2 regions of the Flexibacterium corallicola genome follow, and region 2 is predicted to be linked to the other one. Evidence: predicted binding sites of a transcription regulator. Region 2 holds the regulator's gene; the other holds the start of a gene.
What was found. The regulator HrcA, encoded in region 2, represses chaperone genes, less so after heat shock. The targets are predictions, from matches to a motif close to GTTAGCACTCNCNNNNNGNGAGTGCTAAC.
Positions count from the first base shown of each region.

Region 1: groES (co-chaperone GroES) is a predicted target of HrcA. The motif match lies at 6,236-6,264, and genes of this name have one in related genera.

Region 1 covers NZ_JARRCW010000001.1:3,485,582-3,495,451, reverse strand. The annotation lists gene P6574_RS15310 (NADP-dependent oxidoreductase) at 1-451, opposite strand, end outside; gene P6574_RS15305 (LysR family transcriptional regulator) at 560-1,456, shown strand; gene msrA (peptide-methionine (S)-S-oxide reductase MsrA) at 1,449-2,069, opposite strand; gene P6574_RS15295 (hypothetical protein) at 2,268-3,287, shown strand; gene P6574_RS15290 (NAD(P)H-binding protein) at 3,300-3,953, opposite strand; gene groL (chaperonin GroEL) at 4,145-5,797, opposite strand; gene groES (co-chaperone GroES) at 5,856-6,143, opposite strand; gene P6574_RS15275 (hypothetical protein) at 6,466-7,047, opposite strand; gene P6574_RS15270 (M16 family metallopeptidase) at 7,303-8,640, opposite strand; gene P6574_RS15265 (M16 family metallopeptidase) at 8,640-9,870, opposite strand, start outside.
Region 2 covers NZ_JARRCW010000001.1:4,443,230-4,453,099, reverse strand. The annotation lists gene P6574_RS19635 (serine hydrolase domain-containing protein) at 1-646, opposite strand, end outside; gene P6574_RS19630 (HesA/MoeB/ThiF family protein) at 1,193-1,999, opposite strand; gene hrcA (heat-inducible transcriptional repressor HrcA) at 2,015-3,082, opposite strand; gene rph (ribonuclease PH) at 3,300-4,019, shown strand; gene rdgB (RdgB/HAM1 family non-canonical purine NTP pyrophosphatase) at 4,024-4,656, shown strand; gene hemW (radical SAM family heme chaperone HemW) at 4,666-5,826, shown strand; gene P6574_RS19605 (polyhydroxyalkanoate depolymerase) at 6,197-7,465, shown strand; gene P6574_RS19600 (M48 family metallopeptidase) at 7,625-8,365, shown strand; gene P6574_RS19595 (transglycosylase domain-containing protein) at 8,376-9,870, opposite strand, start outside.

The sequences.
Region 1 (9,870 bases), 960 kb from region 2:
TGATGCAAATTGTCTGACCTTCCTGCGGTTTACCAACCTCCATCAAACCATAATAGGCGGTGGCGCCAGCAAGACCTAAAATACCCATGTAGGCATCCATTGGAACCATTTGCGGAACAACATTCACGTCAGCTGCTGAAACATCTGCAAAGGTAGTCCAGCCAAGGAAACCGGCGACCCAGTCGCCTTTGTTAAGTTCACTTGTTTTGGTTTCTTCAACAATACCAACTGCCAGCCCCCGCATGGTGCTACCAAGAGGGATTGGCGGAACATAGCTGTTTTCATCAGCGCTCATCCAGCCGCGCATGGCAGGATCCAGTGAAAGGTAAGTCACTCGAACACGTGCCTTTCCTTCTTCCAGTTCAGGAAGGGTTTCCTCGCGCTTTTCAAAGTCCGTTGGAGCAATCATACCAACAGGGCGTTTTACCAAGAGGATACGTGAATTTTTCATAAAAATAAGCTCTCCTTAGAAATTCTGTTAGTACTATGGAACTTGCAAAGTTGAATATCTATACTCAAAAATGTAAGAATATTTTGCAATAACTGCAAAAGAGAGAATATGAAGTCAGTTCGCCTTATCTGCTTTGTTCACACCGCTGAGCAGGAGAGTTTCTCCGCTGTGGCTATGCGCCTGAATACGCAGGTTTCCTCCGTTGCTCGCCATATATCCTCATTGGAAGATGAAATGGGGGCACGGCTATTCAACAGGTCGCGTAAACGGATAACCTTGACTGAAGCAGGCTCTGTTTTTCTTCCCCACGCCAAGCGTATATTGCAAGAGGAACGCCATGCCCACGAGGCAATTAACGGTTTGCAAGCACTGCCCTCCGGAGAGTTGAAACTCAGTGTGACACGGGCTTTTGGTGAGTATTGGCTTGCTCCGCGTCTTGGTAAGTTTTTGGACCTCTACCCGCAGGTTACGGTGAACGTAGACTTCGATGATCAGCGAATAGATTTGGGAGAGGGAGGAATTGATCTGTCCATTCGCATCGGCCACCTCGAAGACTCCGATTTGATCGCTACGAAGATCCATCAAAACCAGTACCGGATTGTCGGTAGCCCCGAGTACTTTAAGAAAAACGGGATGGTTCATTCACTGGATGAACTGGAGGAGAGGCAATTTATAAAATTCTGTGCCGCTAAGTGGACCTACCTGCGTGTTCTTGGGGGCAGAGAGAGGCAGATCAAGGTCAGGGGAAGAATAAAACTGAATACGGTTGCTGCTGTGCACCAAATGGCCCTTAATGGAGCTGGCCTGACTATGTTGCCTACTTGGGTCATTGGTGATGATTTGGCGAGAGGGCGCCTGCAAGCTGTTCTGAAGGACAATAGTTTTACGCCCTATCAATATGACGAGAGTGCGGTATATGCCCTCTATCTTGAAAAGCGGTTTCTCGCTCCCAAAGTGAGGGCCTTTCTGGATTTCTTGAAATCCGAGAGTACTGGGACTACTTGATTCCTTTGTAGGCTTCATCTCCCCAAACCGCATTTACACGGGCATCCCGTCCACAGCGATATCTGTAGAATTTATATTTGAGCGGGTTCTTTTTGTAGAAATCCTGATGATAGTCTTCAGCTGCATAAAATGTAGGGGCTTGAGTAATAGGGGTTACGACGGGGGTCTTTAAGTTACGTTCCTTTTCAATGGCTAGTTTTGAGGCTTTGGCCTCTTGAAACTGTTGGGGCGTTGTTGTGAAAACTGCTGTTGTATAGCTTTCTCCTCGATCGCAGAACTGTCCGCCTGCGTCCGTTGGGTCTACACTGTGCCAATAAACTTCCAAGAGCTCGTTGTAGGAAACTTTATCGGGGTCGAATTTGATTTCAACCGCTTCTTTGTGGCCTGTTCCTCCAGCCGAGACCTGCTTGTAACTCGGGTTTTTGACGGTGCCACCAATGTAACCGGACTTAGTGGAAAGAACACCCGGGATCTTGTCAAAGTCAGATTCAACACACCAAAAGCACCCGCCAGCAAAAATGGCTGTTTGGGCTGGAGCTGCTGTTGCCTGAGGACCCGTTAGAAGAGCCGTGAGGAGTAAACTGGAGAAGATGTATTTGGAAGCGTGTTGCAATTTATTAGATCCAGTGAATTATTGGTTGTGTAAGCTATTGATACTCTAAACAGTTTCAAATCTCTGTATGCTCACAGATGATCACTTTTACGTTAGCTGTGTGTTGGTCCCGTTTCACAAATGCTTTTTGGCTTCGTCCTGTTGGTTGAAGGAGGGAGCCCGTTCGCGGCACCCATATTCTTTTAAATGGAGGCGACGATGGCGGTGCAAAACAATGCGGAACTACGAATTATTCAAGTAGGAAATATTGGGTTTGGAACAATTCGACTGGAAAATGATGCTTCGTCTACCGGCTACCGCTATGGGCTGGATTTAAAGCCCAATCAGTTTCCAAGCATCTACTATTCCACTCTACCAACAACGGGGCATACATCTGTACGTCTGCGCCCTTTGCATAAGTATGGGTTTTGCTCAGGTAACGCCGAAACACGGCTCTACTTTGCGGTTGCTGGCCTTTCAATGAATGATCCTAGAGAAGCGCTGACATATAACCTCCAAAATGTGACGGGCAGAATTTATGAGTCAAAATACTATGTCTTTTCAAAGTTGGGCGTTGATCAGCAAGACATAAATTATTCAATGGCTGACTTGCAGACGTCTTCAACCAAGATGTCAACGGATGAGCTGAAAAATGCAAATGCAGCCAAAAATGTGACCGGCAATACTCGAGTAGTTTACATCACCTCAGGAGAATTAAGCGGTACTTTTTGGGCGTATCTGCGCACTGGTTGGGAATCTAATTACTTTGGTGGTTCAAGCGTTAATAGCCTTTATAGACCAATGTGCCTAATGGATTTTTCGATACAAGCCAACGACGTTAATACCGCGAAGGGGTATGATGGGAACTTTCGAGCCAGTCTCAACCTTGTCCCCCAGACAAAATATACCCAAGGATTTCATACTGGACATAACTTGATAGATCCCAATCACTTAAAGGCTTATTATGAAGGGCAAAATGATCCGGGTGGAAACCACGGGATTAATGGTACCACCTTTTGGGCCAATCTCCATAGACTTGGCCTTTATCGCCAGTTCTACAATATAGCATCCAATGCGACAGCAATTGACCAAAATGAAATCCTGCCGGGGGCTCAGCTGATTTCAGAGTTTATGCTCTACTACTACCCAGAGTATGCGCCAAGGGCCAACAGCAACACAGTAAAGGCGCTTCAACGCTCTATGATATGCAACATGATCGGTGGCTTCGTAAATTCGTAAACCCGACTGTACTTACATTCTTGCAATCTCGCTGGACAAGTAAAGTGTGTTTTTGCCGACTCCGTTATTGGCAGCGGTTTGCATTGCTTTGGCAACTTGCCTCGCAGTGATGGGCCGGTAATTGCGCAATGGACCTTGCATGAATATTTCCAGCGGGCCCAAAACGGCTGCGGAGAGTGTTTCCTTGAAGCGAAATTCTTTGCGCTCCCCAAGCAAGAGGGAAGGTCTGAATATACTCAGCTTTGAAAATTTCAGATCAGTTATAGCCTGCTCCAGCTGCCCCTTTGTTTTCAAGTAGAGGCTTGAAGACTTTGGGTTGGCCCCAATTGAGGAAATCAGCAAAAAGTGCTCAGCGCTACTGGCCTTCGCGAGCTTTGCCAGTTCGTGAATGAGAGTAAAGTCGACCGCATAGAAAGCTTCCTTTGATCCTGCTGTCTTTTGAGTGGTTCCCAAACAACAAAAAACATCATCAGCTCTTACGAGGGAGGACAATGTAGCGGGGTTTGAGAAGTCGACCACATGCTGTTTGAGCTTAGGGTGCTTTAAAGGTATCTCACTGCGTACCAAGGCGGATACGGAACTATAGCGGTCATTCTCGAGTAATTGGGAGAGCAGGCTGGAACCGATCAAACCTGATGAGCCTAAAACTAATGCCGATTTTTCCATGAAGTGTGCCCCAAGCATTCTAAATTTTATTTAAAGAGATCTACGGAATTGGATAGCAAATCGCAAATGGGTTCAAGGAAATTGTGATACCCGCTCCAAACTACAGAATTTCCAGAAAAAGGCAGCTGCCGCAAACAAAAAGGGCACCCCGAAAGGTGCCCAGATTGATTAAAAGCGTTTGGAAGCGTGGCTTAGAAGCCCATACCGCCCATGCCGCCCATGTCGCCGCCGCCCATTGGAGGCATTGCAGGGCCGTCTGCCTTAGGCAGTTCAGCAACCATAGCTTCAGTTGTGATCAAGAGACCAGCAACAGATGCTGCGTCCTGAAGAGCTGTACGTACAACCTTAGTTGGGTCAACAATACCTGCTTCAATCATGTTGACGTATTCTTCGGTCTGCGCATTGAAGCCCAAAGTTTCGTCTTTAATGTTGTCCTGGATCTTGCCAACTACGATTGAACCTTCAACGCCGGAGTTTTCAGCGATCTGGCGAATTGGAGCTTCAAGAGCGCGAAGAACGATCTTGATACCAGCTTCAATGTCAACGTTTTCAGAAGAAAGCTTGGCAACCGCAGCTTTTGCACGAAGCAGAGCTGTACCACCACCTGGTACGATACCTTCTTCAACAGCTGCGCGTGTTGCGTTCAGTGCATCGTCAACACGGTCTTTTTTCTCTTTAACTTCAACTTCAGTTGCACCGCCAACGCGGATAACTGCAACACCGCCAGCAAGCTTGGCAAGACGTTCCTGCAGCTTTTCACGGTCGTAGTCGGAAGTAGTTTCTTCAATCTGAGCTTTGATCTGAGCAACACGTGCTTCGATCTGAGCTTTGTCGCCAGAACCGTCAACAATAGTGGTGTTCTCTTTGGAGATGTTCACCTTGTCGGCAGTGCCGAGCATGTCGATAGTTACGTTTTCCAGCTTGATGCCGAGATCTTCGGAAACAACTGTACCACCGGTCAGGATAGCGAGGTCTTCAAGCATTGCTTTACGACGATCACCGAAGCCAGGAGCTTTAACAGCAGCAATTTTCAGGCCACCGCGCAGCTTGTTCACAACGAGAGTTGCAAGAGCTTCGCCTTCAACGTCTTCTGCAATGATCAGCAGTGGACGGGAGGACTGAACAGCGCTTTCAAGCAAAGGAAGCATTGCCTGCAGGTTGGAAAGCTTCTTCTCGTGAAGGAGAATAAGTGGCTTTTCCAGATCAGCAATCATTTTTTCAGCGTTAGTCACGAAGTAAGGTGACAGGTAACCGCGGTCGAACTGCATACCTTCAACAACTTCAAGCTCTGTTTCCAAAGACTTAGCTTCTTCAACAGTGATAACGCCTTCGTTGCCGACTTTCTGCATTGCTTCAGCAATGTCAGTACCGATCTGTGTGTCGCCGTTTGCAGAGATTGTACCAACCTGTGCAACTTCTTCAGAAGAAGAAATAGACTTGGAACGGGATGTCAGGTCTGCGACCGCAGCAGCAGCAGCAAGATCAACGCCGCGCTTCAGGTCCATCGGGTTCATGCCAGCTGCAACGAACTTTGCGCCTTCTTTAACGATGGCTTGTGCAAGAACTGTTGCAGTTGTTGTACCGTCACCAGCGATGTCGTTGGTTTTGGAAGCAACTTCACGCACCATCTGTGCGCCCATGTTTTCGAACTTGTCGTCCAGCTCGATTTCTTTCGCAACAGAAACGCCATCTTTAGTGATGCGTGGTGCGCCGAAAGCTTTGTCCAGAACAACGTTACGGCCTTTAGGGCCGAGAGTAACTTTTACAGCGTTTGCGAGGATATCAACGCCTTTAAGCATTTTATCGCGGGCGTCTGTACCGAATTTGACTTCTTTAGCAGCCATGGTTTTGTCTCACTTTGATACTTGTAGATTGAAGGGATCGTGTGCGTCTTGGCTGCAATTAAGCCAGGATACCCATGATGTCGGATTCCTTCATGATCAACAGGTCTTCACCGTCGATCTTAACTTCAGTGCCGGACCATTTCCCGAACAGAACACGGTCACCAGCTTTGACGTCGAGAGCAACGATTTCACCGTTGTCTTTACGTGCACCTGTACCAACAGCGATGATTTCGCCTTCCTGTGGCTTTTCCTGTGCAGTATCTGGAATGATGATGCCACCAGCAGTTTTTGCTTCGGACTCAATGCGGCGAACGACTACGCGGTCGTGTAGCGGACGAAAACCCATATTTGCTATCCTCTCATGCGTGGCGCCCCTCATAGGCAGCAGCCGAGCTCAATGGTTAAAACTTTGAGAGTTGTGAAGCGAACTCCACAGTCATTAGCACTCCCAAAGGCAGAGTGCCAATGACCGCAACTGATGTAGTTTCGGTATATGAAACTGTCAAGGAACTGCCAGTAAAAAAAGTTAAATCCCTAGAGATTTCAGAGGAAGGATAGGCGAGTTGAAGGGGGGATTATGCCAAATATAACTAATTATAAGTAAGATTGAGTGCAGGGGCGCTGGGTAAATTTAGTCTAGATCCCGAGGCCGTTTTAGGGTGATTCTGCTACTCATGAATAGCTGCCGGGACAATGGAAAAGGGGAGCTCGAAATCGCCCTGATCCCCTGAAACAAGGTCATTCATACGAACAAAAAGAAGATAGTCTCCCTCGTGAAAGCCCTCAAGGGAGAAACTCAGACTGGTTTGATATTCATAAAACTTCTCAGAGGCGGAGTGTTTGAAGGATGCTGTATTTTCATTGGATGTGATGATTTGGCCGGATTTGTTTCGAACCTCAAAGTCTACGTTGAGCTTGAGTGAATACTGACCGTTTTCCTCTTGGAATTTGTAGGCAACTGGCTGGGCATAAACAATAATCTTCTCGCCATTATGGTAAGTGGAGTGCTCTCGGTCCTCATAGATACCGTAGGCTTTAGCTGGAGATTTGATGAACTTGGCAGCAGAGAACCCTAAAGGGGCGTTGGTCCATGCATTTTCATAGGCGGTGTAGGCTTTTTGCAGCCCACTAGAGATGGGGAGAGATGAAGGTTGCTCAGCATAAGAGATCGCTGGACTGGCAAACAGGAAAAATGCTGTAAAGGCGGTGAATTTCCTTAGCTTTTTCAGAGCAACCTTTTGTTCTTCCATGACATTCCCCGCGATAAATTAGTCGTGATTCTTCATTGCCATTTTTAAAGGTATACTCTTTTAAGTTTTAGAGGACAATAAAAGCTCGCAGTTTGGATTAATCTATAGTTTCAAATCACTATGGCATATGGAGTAGGGGGTTTTGAAAAAATGCGAAGACCAATTTCTGCAGTTTCTACCTAGGGGCGATATTGCTCCAATAGGAGGCCTCTCATATAGGAGCCTTCCTATCGGAGCCGGTCGTCGAGAGCTTGTCTAGTTGATCGGTCCGACAACTACTATTGAAGGTTTTTTATCTTTCAAGAGTTCAGATGCCACTGAGCGAACTTGATCCAAGGTGACCGCATTCACCTTGTCATTGCGTTCACTAATATAATCGATACCCAGATCTGCGTTTTGAATGCCGACAAGTTGAAGGGCGATTGCACCGGAACTGTCAAAGTTCAGGGCATAGGACCCTGTGATATAGCCTTTTGCTTTCTGGAGTTCTTCTTCTGTAGGACCGTCAGTTCCCATGCGTGCCAATTGCTCTTCAATAATAGCAAGGGCTTTTTCTGTATTCTCACTGCGCGTACCGGTAGCTCCCATGAGGAGGGCTGAGTGCTCATAGGGCACGAGGTAGGTGCCGATGGAATACACAAGGCCACGCTCCTCGCGAACCTCCTCATACAGCCAAGAAGTGAAGGAGCCACCCCCTAAAATATGGTTCATCACATAGGCTGGAATAAAGGTAGGGTCAGTGCGTTCCAGACCTGGTAGGGCAAACTGGATAGTAGATTGAGGAGCTTTGAAGGCGATCTCTTGCTTCTCCCCTTCAACAGGAATGATGTCAGGTATTGTTTGAAGCAGTGCCTTCTCAGGGAGTTTGGAAAAGACTTTGTCCAGAGCCTCCGCCAGTTGCTCGGCATTGATTGCGCCCACCACGCCGATATTCAGAGCTTGCCTAGCAAAAAGTTTAGCTTTCAAATCCCGCAGGTTCTGGCTTGTCAGCGTAGAGACGCTCGCCTCGGTTCCCAAGCTCGTTTGGCCGTAAGGATGATTGGGGAAGAGCATTTGGCTCAGTGCTCGGGCGGCAATGGCGTCCGGTTGTTTTTGGGCGCGTCTAATGCCAGTGATGATTTGAGATTTGATTTTCTCAACGGGTTCCGGGTCAAAACGTGGCTCATTGATTGCGAGCCTCAACATTTCTACTGCCTCTGTTAAATTGGGCTGAAGAGTGCGCATGGAACCGTAAAACCGGTCTTTCCCCGCTCTAAAGCCCACAGACATGGTCAGGTCTTCCAATGCGAGTTGATATTGCTGGGAATTCAAGTCACCTGCACCTTCATCCAGTGTGTACGAAAGGAGGTTGGTTAAACCCAGTTGTTCTTTTGGATCTTGAGTGCTGCCGCCTTGAAAAGAAAACTCCATGGCAATAATGGGCACGCTGTAGTTTTCCACCAACCAGGCCTTGATGCCGCTCTTACTGGTGACCTCTTGAATCTCGAAGGCCTTGGCGGTTTGCAAGAAAGCGACCGGGAACAGAAGTAAGGCGAGTACGCAGGTGCAAATTGCCTGAGCATAGACTAACGGAAATAAGCTATTTTTTTTCATTAGCTGTTATTTCCTTCCTGTTTGGCCTTCGAGGTTTTTTGAGGGGCTGGGGCAGGCAGCAAATAGCCTTTCGCTGCGGGGGCTTGAATGTACTTTTGAGCTACACTCTGCACCATTTTGGGAGTAACACTCATAATATTTTCGGGCCAGCTTTGAACATCCTCTACCGTCCCACCAGTGGTCAGGGTTGCACCAAACAAGCGGGCAAGTGCGCTCTGCTTGTCTTGAGCGTATATGGCAGAGGCGAGCATTGAGCGTTTGGAACGCTCGACTTCTTCATTGGTTACGCCGTTTTGTGCAATATCTGCAATTGCAGCCTCTAACTTGTTCTCGATAGTACTCAGTTCTATTGAATCTGCAGGCGTGGCAAAAACCTTGAGCTGGCTGTCGTCAACCGCAGTTGAGTTGTACCAACTGCCTGCGCTTGTTGCCAGTTTCTCTTCAACAACCAACCGCTTGTACAGGCGCGAGTTTGTGCCGCCACCAAGAATGTCTGCGAAAATGTCTAGAGCTTCTGCTTCACGGTTATCGGCAGTCGTGTAACTGGGAACAACCCAGCCCATCTGTAGGGAGGGTTGCGCGACCCGCTGATCAAGGAGAGTAACTTCCCGCTCACCCCGAACATTTTGGATTTCCGGACGAATACGTTCCCCTGGCTCAGCGCGGCGTTCCAGTTTTCCATAGGTGGCTTTGGCAAGCGGGGCCACCTCATCCATCGTCACATCACCGGCAACCACCAGTACAGCATTATTGGGTGTATAGTAGGTATTGTAAAACTCGATGGCGTCCTCTTTGTTGAGGTTCGCAATCTCGCCCTCCCAGCCGACAACAGGCGTACCATAGGGGTGATTTGTGAATATCATCTGGTTAAAGGTTTCGGCCAATTGAGCGGCCGCGCTGTTGTCAATGCGCATGGCACGTTCTTCAAGCACCACATCACGTTCAGGAAGAACTTGCTTGTCTGTTAGAACAAGGTTTTCCATTCGGTCGGCTTCATAGCGCATAACCATTGGGAGGTGTTCTTTGGCAACCTGCTGATAGTAGGCTGTATAGTCTGAGGATGTGAAAGCGTTTTCCTGACCGCCAACCTGAGATACCTTTTGGGAGAACTCTCCTTCTGGTGTATTTGTGGTGCCTTTGAACATAAGGTGTTCAAGAAAATGGGCTATTCCGGACTTTCCGGGCTTTTCATCCGCAGCGCCCACTTTATACCAGACCATGTGGGTAACC
Region 2 (9,870 bases):
CTTGTTTGGTATAATCATCCAATGACCCGGTGAGAACGGCCACGACGGATTGCACAAGGTCGGAGTCCAGATCTTTATAGTCCTCATTCCAGCGAATACCCGAGGACATTTCCAAAACATCTTTCAAGCGTGCGCCATCATAGGCGGACCCCTTTAATTCAGGAACGTATTTTACCACCTGATCTTCAACATCTTCGATCAGGCCTTTGTCTACAGCTATGCCGGTCAGTACAGATGTGATGGACTTGGAAACCGACATTTGCAATGCATTGGATTCACGGGTGTTGCCGCGCATGTAGCTTTCATAAAGCAGTTTATCGCCTTGTAAGACGGCAAACCCTGTTGTGTGTGAAGCGCTCAAGTATCCTAGTGTGGAGACAGGTTTCCCATCATACATAAATGTCTCTGGAAGTGCGATTGTGCCGAGTGCTTCTTGAAGCTTGTAGGTCTGTGTGGGGGGGGCTATGTCTTTGCTGGGGTAAGATGCGTGAAGTGTACGCATGTTGTTATCAATATTTTCTGGCGTGAAAGCTTTGGCATAGGCTTTGAGCGCTCGCAGCTTTTGAATATCCTCATGGAAATATAGGCCTGTTCCAGCTAAAATAGTTAGTATGCTGGCAGCAGTCCAACTAATCAGTTTGCGCATTGCTTTCTCCTCCCCCCACAAAGCATAGCCCACATGTCCCTTAGGAGGATAAGTGGCTAGTCTCTTCTCACAAGCCTACTTAAGATTTAGTGGGAACATATACCCTTTAAATATAAGAGTCAGTTCAAGAATAGAAGTATAGAGGAATGCTTCGAACCATAAGCTTAATCGTTGCAACGCTCATTAAAGTCTCTGTGGTTTCGGTCCATCGTTCCATATCCTTTGAAAACCGGCGATTTCAGCCTAGCCTTGCGAACATGCGTTCAACGATCCAGCGTTGCGGGATGTAACTCTTTGGAAGATGCCCGCCAGGCTTCCGCGGTCCTGAATACCCGCAGAGTGAACCTTGCTATTTAAAACAAGTCATAGGATATGGCGCTTTCGCCCTTTCACTTTCTTTCCTGCATTATAGCAAATTACGGCAGTGAAGCTTACTGGGGAATGGGGTCCATACTATTCGGGATCTCCAAGTTTTTTCAGAACACGAAAACGAATTTACCCATTCATTCAAGGATTTATTTTTGAACAGACTCTAAGGGTGGATTGCTAGTTTTCTAGCATCTGCTCCCATGTTTTTGGGTCATTCCCGTTAAGCGGGTTATTCTCATTCCATTTGTACTTTATGGTATTAAAACGCATGCTGCTTGTATCCATGAGAAGCAAACGCCCCAGTAGGCCTTCGCCAAATCCTACGATTTCTTTTATAGCTTCAAGAGCTTGCAAAGACCCAACAACGCCCGTTAAGGCCCCTAATACTCCTGCCTGTGAGCACGTTGGTAAGGTGTCAGCCTGAGGCTTTTGCGGGAACAGGCAACGATAAGTGGGGTTGGGTGTTCCCTCTTTATTCTCTTCATAGGGTTTGAGTAGGGTCAGAGAGCCATCAAACTGGCCCACGGCCCCTGTGACGAGTGGCTTCTTTGCGAAATAGCACGCATCAGAAACTAGATATCGCGTATTGAAGTTGTCGGAGCCATCAATCACAAGATCATAGTTGGAAATAAGAGCCATAGCGTTTTGGCCAGCTATGCGTGTTGGATAGGGCTCTACTTTTACATTGGGATTTAGGCGGGCGATTGCTTCAGCTGCACTGGCAACCTTTGGCTCTCCCAGTTGATCCGTATCGTGGATGATTTGGCGTTGCAGGTTAGAAAGTGAAACTGTGTCATCGTCTACAATGCCCAGCGTACCCACACCAGCGGCGGCCAGATATTGTAGAACAGGCGCACCCAGTCCACCGGCTCCGATTACGAGGACACGTGCGGCTTTGAGTTTTTGTTGTCCGGGGCCCCCCACATCACGCAGGACAATGTGGCGGGCATAACGTTCCAGTTCGGAAGGGCTGAGGGTTTGCAAAAGAGTTACTCCAAACTATCCGAGAATTCGGCTTATAAGGCGTGCAGTATAATCCACCATTGGAATAACACGGGCATAGTTTAATCGTGTCGGACCAATTACCCCCAGAACTCCGAGAATGCGCTGCTCGCTGTCTCGATATGGTGAAACCACAACCGAGGAACCAGAGAGAGAGAAGAGGTTATTTTCTGATCCGATAAAGATACGAACGCCTTCTCCTTCCTGAGACAATTCCAGAAGCTTGATGAGTTCACTTTTGTTCTCAAAATCATCAAATAGAAGTCGAATACGCTCTAAATCGTCTTCTGCGCCAACATTTTGAAGCAAGTTAGAGCGGCCCCGTACGATGAGGCTCCGTTTATGTGATTGCTCCCCACTCCACAAAGCAATGCCTTGTTCCACCAGTTTTGAGGAGAGTTTATCAAGCTCAGCTTTGTTGTCCTTTTGTTGCTTTTCCAGTTCCGCCTTGGCTTCTGTAAGGGTTTTACTGCGAATAACCGAGGTTAGGTAATTTCCGGCTTCAACGAGAGCTGACTGGGGAAGGCCGGGGGGAAGGTCTATAACCCTGTTTTCAACGGAACCATCCTCACTTACAAGAACAACAAGGGCTTTTAGGGGTTCAATACGGACGAACTCAACATGGCGCAGAGTGACATCCTGCTTTGTTGCAAGAACAACGCCAGCTCCCTGACTCAAGCCGGAAAGCATTTGGCTTGCTTCAGTCAGGACGTTTTCAAAGGATGTTTCACGTTCTGATGCCTTGATTTGGACGGCAATCTGCTCTCGCTCTTCCTTTGTCAGGTCACCAATTTCCAACAGGCCATCCACGAAAAGCCGCAGGCCTGTTTCTGTGGGGAGCCTACCTGCGCTTGTATGAGGCGAGTATAAAAGCCCCATATTCTCCAGATCGGACATCACATTGCGAATGGAAGCCGGTGAAAGCGGCGCAGAAAGGCCACTGGCCAGAGATTTCGAGCCGAGAGGGTCTCCGGTTATCAAATAATTTTCGACGATTCTGCGGAAAATTTCCCGAGAACGCTCGTTGAGATTTTTGACGGGAGCGGAAGGTGGGCCACTGGTCACGCTCTATGAATTCCTTATTTGGGAGCAACTTATAGGTAGATTAATCTGAACGACAACATTTTTGCAATTCCATCAAGGTGATTGAATCTCCTATTAAACAAGGGGCAACTAGTAAAAAATTGGATCGAGCCTTTGCGTCTGTGGTGTTACATGTCTAAAAGGCATTAAGATTTTCCTGTGTTTGTACCTTTGCCAAGCCAATTTATGGAGAAAGACTTTGAAACGTCCATCCAAGCGTGCACCTGAAGAAACGCGGCCAGTTACCCTTGAACGTGGTGTGACCAAGCATGCTGAAGGCTCCTGCCTTGTAAAATTTGGTGATACCCATGTGCTTTGCACTGCCAGCCTTGAAGAGCGTGTTCCGCCTTGGCTGCGTGGACAAAACCGTGGTTGGGTGACCGCCGAATATGGCATGTTGCCCCGCTCGACCCACGACCGTATGCGCCGTGAAGCTTCTTCTGGCAAACAGTCTGGCCGCACGCTGGAAATCCAGCGCCTTATTGCCCGCTCGCTGCGTGCAGTTGTGGACCTGAAAGCCCTTGGAGAGCGTCAGATTACTGTTGATTGTGATGTGATTCAGGCGGATGGCGGTACGCGTACAGCCTCTATCACTGGAGCTTGGGTTGCACTGCACGACTGTCTCAAGTGGATGGAAGCGCGTGATATGATTAAGACTGACGAAGTCTTGAAAGATCATGTTGCTGCGATCTCCTGCGGTATCTATGAGGGTGAAGCTGTTGCTGATCTGGACTATGACGAAGATTCATCTGCTGATACGGATGCAAACTTCGTGATGACTGGAAAAGGCGGTCTGGTTGAAGTTCAGGGTACTGCCGAAGGTGAGCCTTTCTCCGAGGAAGAATTCCTGAAGTTGATGGGCCTTGCGAAAAACAGCATTTCCAAGCTTGTGGAACTGCAGAAGCTGACAGTTCTTTAGGAGTTTGACTGTGTCCCATAGAAAGTTGGAGCCTTGCCGCCTTGTTTTGGCGACCCATAACAAGGGCAAGCTGAAAGAGATACAGGACCTTCTGGCGCCTATGGGCTTTGAAGTCATCTCTGCTGGAGGTCTTGGCTTGCCGGAGCCTGTTGAAGATGGGGATACGTTCGAAGCCAATGCTGCCATCAAGGCATTGGCTGCTGCGCGTGCTGCCAATTTGCCTGCTCTTGCTGATGATAGCGGCTTTTGCGTGAAGGCCCTTGATGGTGATCCGGGGATCTTTTCTGCGCGCTGGGCGGGGCCTGAAAAGGATTTTGCCGTGGCTATGCAGTCTGTTGAAGACAAGCTGCAGGAAAAAGGCGCTCAAACTCCAGAACAGCGCGGAGGCCATTTTGTGGCGGTGCTGTGCTTGGCATGGCCTGATGGGCATACCCAGCACTACCGCGGCGAAGTTCATGGTGAAGTCGTCTGGCCACCTCGTGGTTTGGAAGGCTTTGGCTATGATCCCGTGTTCCAACCCGAGGGCTTTGACCGGACATTCGGCGAAATGACCAAGGAAGAAAAGAAGGGCATTGGCGAAAGCTTGTCTCATAGGGCGCGAGCGTTTGACCTGTTTAAAGCTGCGATATCTAGTTAAGGCTTGATGATGGTAACTGAACCGGATGGTGGCTTTGGAATTTATGTGCACTGGCCTTTTTGCTTGGCTAAATGCCCTTATTGCGACTTTAATTCCCATGTGCGCCATCGTCCTGTTCAGCAGAGCGACTATGCAAATGCGCTTGTTCAGGAACTGAAACATTTTGCCCAGCTAACGCGTGGGCGAACAGTTGGGTCTATCTTCTTTGGTGGTGGCACGCCTTCATTAATGGAACCTGATACTGTCGAAACGGTTCTTGAAGCCATTTCCAAAGAATGGTCCGTGGCAACTGATGTCGAAATTTCCATGGAGGCAAATCCTACAAGTGTGGAGGCCACGCGCTTTGCAGGTTACCGCGCTGCTGGTGTGAACCGGCTTTCCGTTGGCATTCAGGCTTTGAACGATAAAGACCTGAAAGTATTAGGACGACAGCACACTGTTTCGGAGGCGATACAAGCTGTCGAGATTGCTCGCAAGACCTTCTCCAGAATCTCGTTTGATCTGATTTATGCGCGGCCAGAGCAGACACTGCAAGGTTGGCAGGATGAAATCAACCTTGCTATAGACCTCGCTGCAGACCACCTTTCAATGTACCAGCTGACCATAGAGGAGGGGACAATGTTTCATCGCCTCTACGCTGCCGGAAAAATGAAAGAGCTGGATGCGGATACTTCAGCCGACCTGTATGAGCTGACGCAGGAAATAACAGCACAGCGGGGACTTCCCGCCTATGAAGTTTCAAACCACGCTGTACCGGGTGCGGAATGTAAGCATAATCTGGTCTATTGGCGTTATGGCGACTATGTGGGCGTGGGGCCGGGTGCTCACGGGCGGATCACGAAGTCCGACGGGGTTAAACTGGCTACATCCATGGAAAAGCACCCTGAGCAATGGATGAAAGCCGTTGAAACCAGTGGCACTGGTCTCATTGAAGAGACTGTCTTAACTCACGTAGAGCAAAGCGATGAACTGGCGCTCATGGGACTGCGGCTTGTTGAAGGGTTGGATGTGAGACGCTATGAGGAGCTTGCCCGCCGCTCCTTCAATATGGAAAGACTTTGTGAGTTACAAGCAAACGGCCTCATAGAGTGGATGAGTAACTCTCATATTAGAGCAACTGCCCATGGACGGGCATTACTTAACTACGTCATCGCGGAGATGGTTTCTTAAGATTATCCTAAGTGGCCTTTCTCTTGTCTTAAAATTGTTGATTCTCAGGGTACTAGATTTTGGAGTATTTCGCCTAGGGGAACTTCAATTGAAATGTTACGTAGCGTAATATTGTAAAATTCTAATTTTGCTTATAGTTTTACCATGTAATTTTTGCACTGCACCATTTAAGTGTATTTGATCATGGGTCGGTATATTGCAATGAAATTGGCGATATATACAAAATGTTGATGGTTAGTATTTAGTTCTCTTAGAATTTTATTGAATAATCCTATTCAATTTATTAATATTGTTGCGATGCAGCAGGATCGTCCTATGGATTTTGTTGTTGCAGACGTAGAAGAAAAACAACTCTTTGGAGGGCGATCAGGTGCTCTATTATCAGTTCTATGAGCTTAACCATGCTGCGATGACGCCCGTTAGAGCTGCGGCTGATGCTACCAAACTTATGTTTCAAAACCCTTTGAACCCCGCAACGCATACCTACTGGGGAAAGAACATTGCCGCCTCCTGCGAGTTGCTGGAACGAGTGACGCGCCGCTACGGGAAACCTGAATTTGGTTTGGCAACAACGCTGGTAGCTGGCGAACGAGTGGATGTTGAAGAAGAAGTTGTCTGGGAGCGACCCTTTTGTAACCTGCTCCATTTTAACCGGAAAGTTGATAGCCGCCGTAAGAAAGATCCTAAACTGCTGATCGTGGCACCTATGTCCGGTCATTTTGCAACACTGCTGCGCGGAACGGTTGAAGCCTTGCTGCCTGAGTTGGATATTTATATCACCGACTGGGTGGATGCCCGTCAGGTCCCTGTAACCGATGGGCCTTTCGGTTTGGATGATTATATTGATTATACAATCGATATGCTTCACCACCTTGGCAAGGATGCCCATGTACTGGCGGTTTGCCAGCCATCTGTTCCTGTGATGGCGGCTGTTGCGCGCATGGAAGAGGAAAAAGATCCTTTTGCTCCATGTACAATGACGCTTATGGGCGGGCCAATTGATACACGAAAAGCCCCAACCGCTGTGAATGATCTGGCCGTGGAGAACGGAATTGACTGGTTCAAACGCAATGTCATTATGGATGTTCCGTTTCCCCATAAAGGGATTACACGAGAAGTGTATCCCGGGTTCTTGCAGCTTTCCGGTTTTATGAGCATGAATCTGGATCGGCACATGGTGGCCCACCGTGACTTCTTCCAGCATTTGATTGAAGGGGATGGTGACGGGGCAGATAAGCACCGTGAGTTCTATGATGAGTATCTGGCTGTTATGGATTTGGCAGCCGAGTTTTATCTTGAAACGGTAGAAGCTGTTTTCATTGAACATTCCTTGCCAAAAGGCGAGCTCCGCCATTATGATAAGCTTGTGGACCCCTCCAAGATTACAAGAACGGCCTTGTTCACGGTTGAAGGTGAAAAGGACGATATCTCCGGTATCGGGCAAACCAAGGCTGCGCATACAATAACACCCAACGTGCCGGAACATAAGCGGGCCCACTATGAACAACCCGGTGTTGGTCACTACGGTGTCTTTAATGGATCTCGTTACCGAGCCGAAATTGCCCCTCGAATTGTTGATTTTATTCGCTCCCATCCAAAACTGGATACAGAATCTAAACGTCAAAAAGTCGGTGCGTAAGACGTGCAATTGAAATTGTAGTCTACCGTGATCGATATTATTTTAAGGCCCCCTTCTAAAGGGGGCTTTTATGGCAAAGAGGCGGTATTACTGCCGTGGCAATGCCATTGATATTTGTGATTTCCCTATTGTTCTCCTTTGATCTCCAGCAGGTTATTTTTGACAGGAAATTTAAAAAGTGACGGGCTGTCCAGTGAAGTCATCTGCCTTTCAGGCGATGGTCGGGACGTTCATGTAAAGCTGAAACATAACATCCGCGCAAAGCGGTACATTCTACGTGTTCCGGTGGATGGAGACCTGCCGGTTTTGACAGTTCCCAAAGGCGGAACAGTTAAGACTGCTCAACAGTTTGCACAGCGACAGTACATGTGGTTGCTCCAAAAACTGGAGAGGACTGCAGAGCGGATTCCTTTTGATGAAAATGCGCTGATACCCCTTCGCGGGCTTGCACACACCATTCGATATTCTGGCAACCTTAGAGGCTTAAGTCGGTCCTTCATAGATGAAGGGGAGAAAGCGGTTATCTCCATATCGGGTGCGCCAGAAAGTATCCAGCGCAAGACACTGGAATTTTTAAAAAAACAGGCATCAGCAGACCTTCAAGTTGCGGTTTTGAAGCACTGTGCATCGCTGCAGCTCTCTTACAAATCTATTAGCCTCAAAGATACTAAATCCCGCTGGGGGTCTTGTTCGTCAGATGGGCGTCTGTCATTTTCCTGGCGTTTGATTTTGGCTCCTCCGTTTGTGCTGGATTATGTTGCTGCACATGAAGTCGCTCACTTGGTTAAAATGGATCACTCACCAGAGTTCTGGCATGTCTGTGAGAAGCTCGCCCCTCAAACGCCTGAGGCGAAACAATGGCTGCGCCAAAATGGAGCGAAGCTTCACCTCTACGGGTAGGCTAAGCGTATCACTGTGAATTGGGGGGGAGAATAACTGCCTGTGTGTCGCGTTGTGACGGTTTCTGCATACTTGCCATTTGGCTGGTAGGAGCTGGTGTAGGTGCAGGAGTTTCTGGCGGCTTTTTATTCAGGACAAGCGGAACCCCCGGCAACAGCGAGACGGGGGTATTCTTAAGCGCCTTTGTCATCATACGTTGCCAGATTATTGCGGGCAATCCGCTTCCACTCACTTCGTTTGTTGGTGAATTGTTGTCGTTTCCAACCCAAACCGCTGTAGTTAAAGACCCGGTAAAGCCAATGAACCACGCATCGCGAAAGTTCTGGCTAGTTCCTGTTTTACCGGCAACTGGGCGCCCTTTGAGGCGCGCCTTTTTACCAGTGCCAAAAGCGACTGTGTGGGCCAGCATGCCATTTATTTCACTGAGTTTGTCGCCACGTATAACTCTACCCGGGCCACTTCCCTTTCGAGAGTAAACCACTTGCCCCGAGTGCGTTTGAATACGGCGGACCACATGGGGAACGACGCCAAAGCCTCCATTGGCAAAAGGCACATAAGCCGTTGCAATTTCTAGCGGCGTCACTTCCGACGTACCAAGTGCTATGGAAGGGTTGGCCTTTAAGGGCGATGTTATTCCCAGCCTGCGTGCGGTTTTAACAACGCGGGTGGGGCCGACTTCGTGAGCCAGACTTGCTGCAACCGTATTGATGGACTCTGACAGGGCTTGGGTGAGGGTTATCGAGCCGTAGTATCGTTTCGTATAGTTTTTCGGGCGCCAGCCGTTGATGGATATGGGTTTGTCTTGCCGAACTGTTTCCGGCTGCATGCCGCGCTCCAGTGCGGTGAGGAATACAAATGGTTTGAATGCTGATCCAGGTTGGCGGCGTGCATAAACAGCGCGGTTGAACTGGCTTTGTGTGTAGTTTACACCGCCGACCATTGCGCGAATTGCTCCCACATTGTTCAAGGTTACAATAGCTCCTTGCTGAACGCGCAATTTTCTCCGGTTGGCTTTGATGGTTCCAAATAGTTCCGCCTCTGCTGCCTTTTGCATATTAATATCGATTGTTGTGTGAACGATGATATCTTCGTTTATGCGTCCCACATAGCTGGGTAGAAGCTCCATGACGTAATCTGCAACATAATTCTCGCTTCCCCGATTGAAGCGCTGAGCTACCTTGGCTGGGGAGATAAAGGCGTCTTTTGCTTCTGCCGCGTTAATATACCCTTGTTCGTGCAGAGCGGCGATAACTAAGTGAGAACGACTTTCGGCAAGTCCCGGGTTGCGCGTTGGTGCATAGCGGGAAGGGGCCTTTAACAGCCCCGCAATTGTGGAGGCTTCCGCAATGGAAAGGAGCCGCGCCGACTTGCTGAAATAGCGTCGGGAAGCTGCATCAATCCCGTAGGCACCTGCACCTAGATAAACACGGTTGAGGTACATCTCCAGAATTTCGTCCTTGGTGTAGTTGGTCTCCAACCATAGGGACATCACCACTTCCTGCATT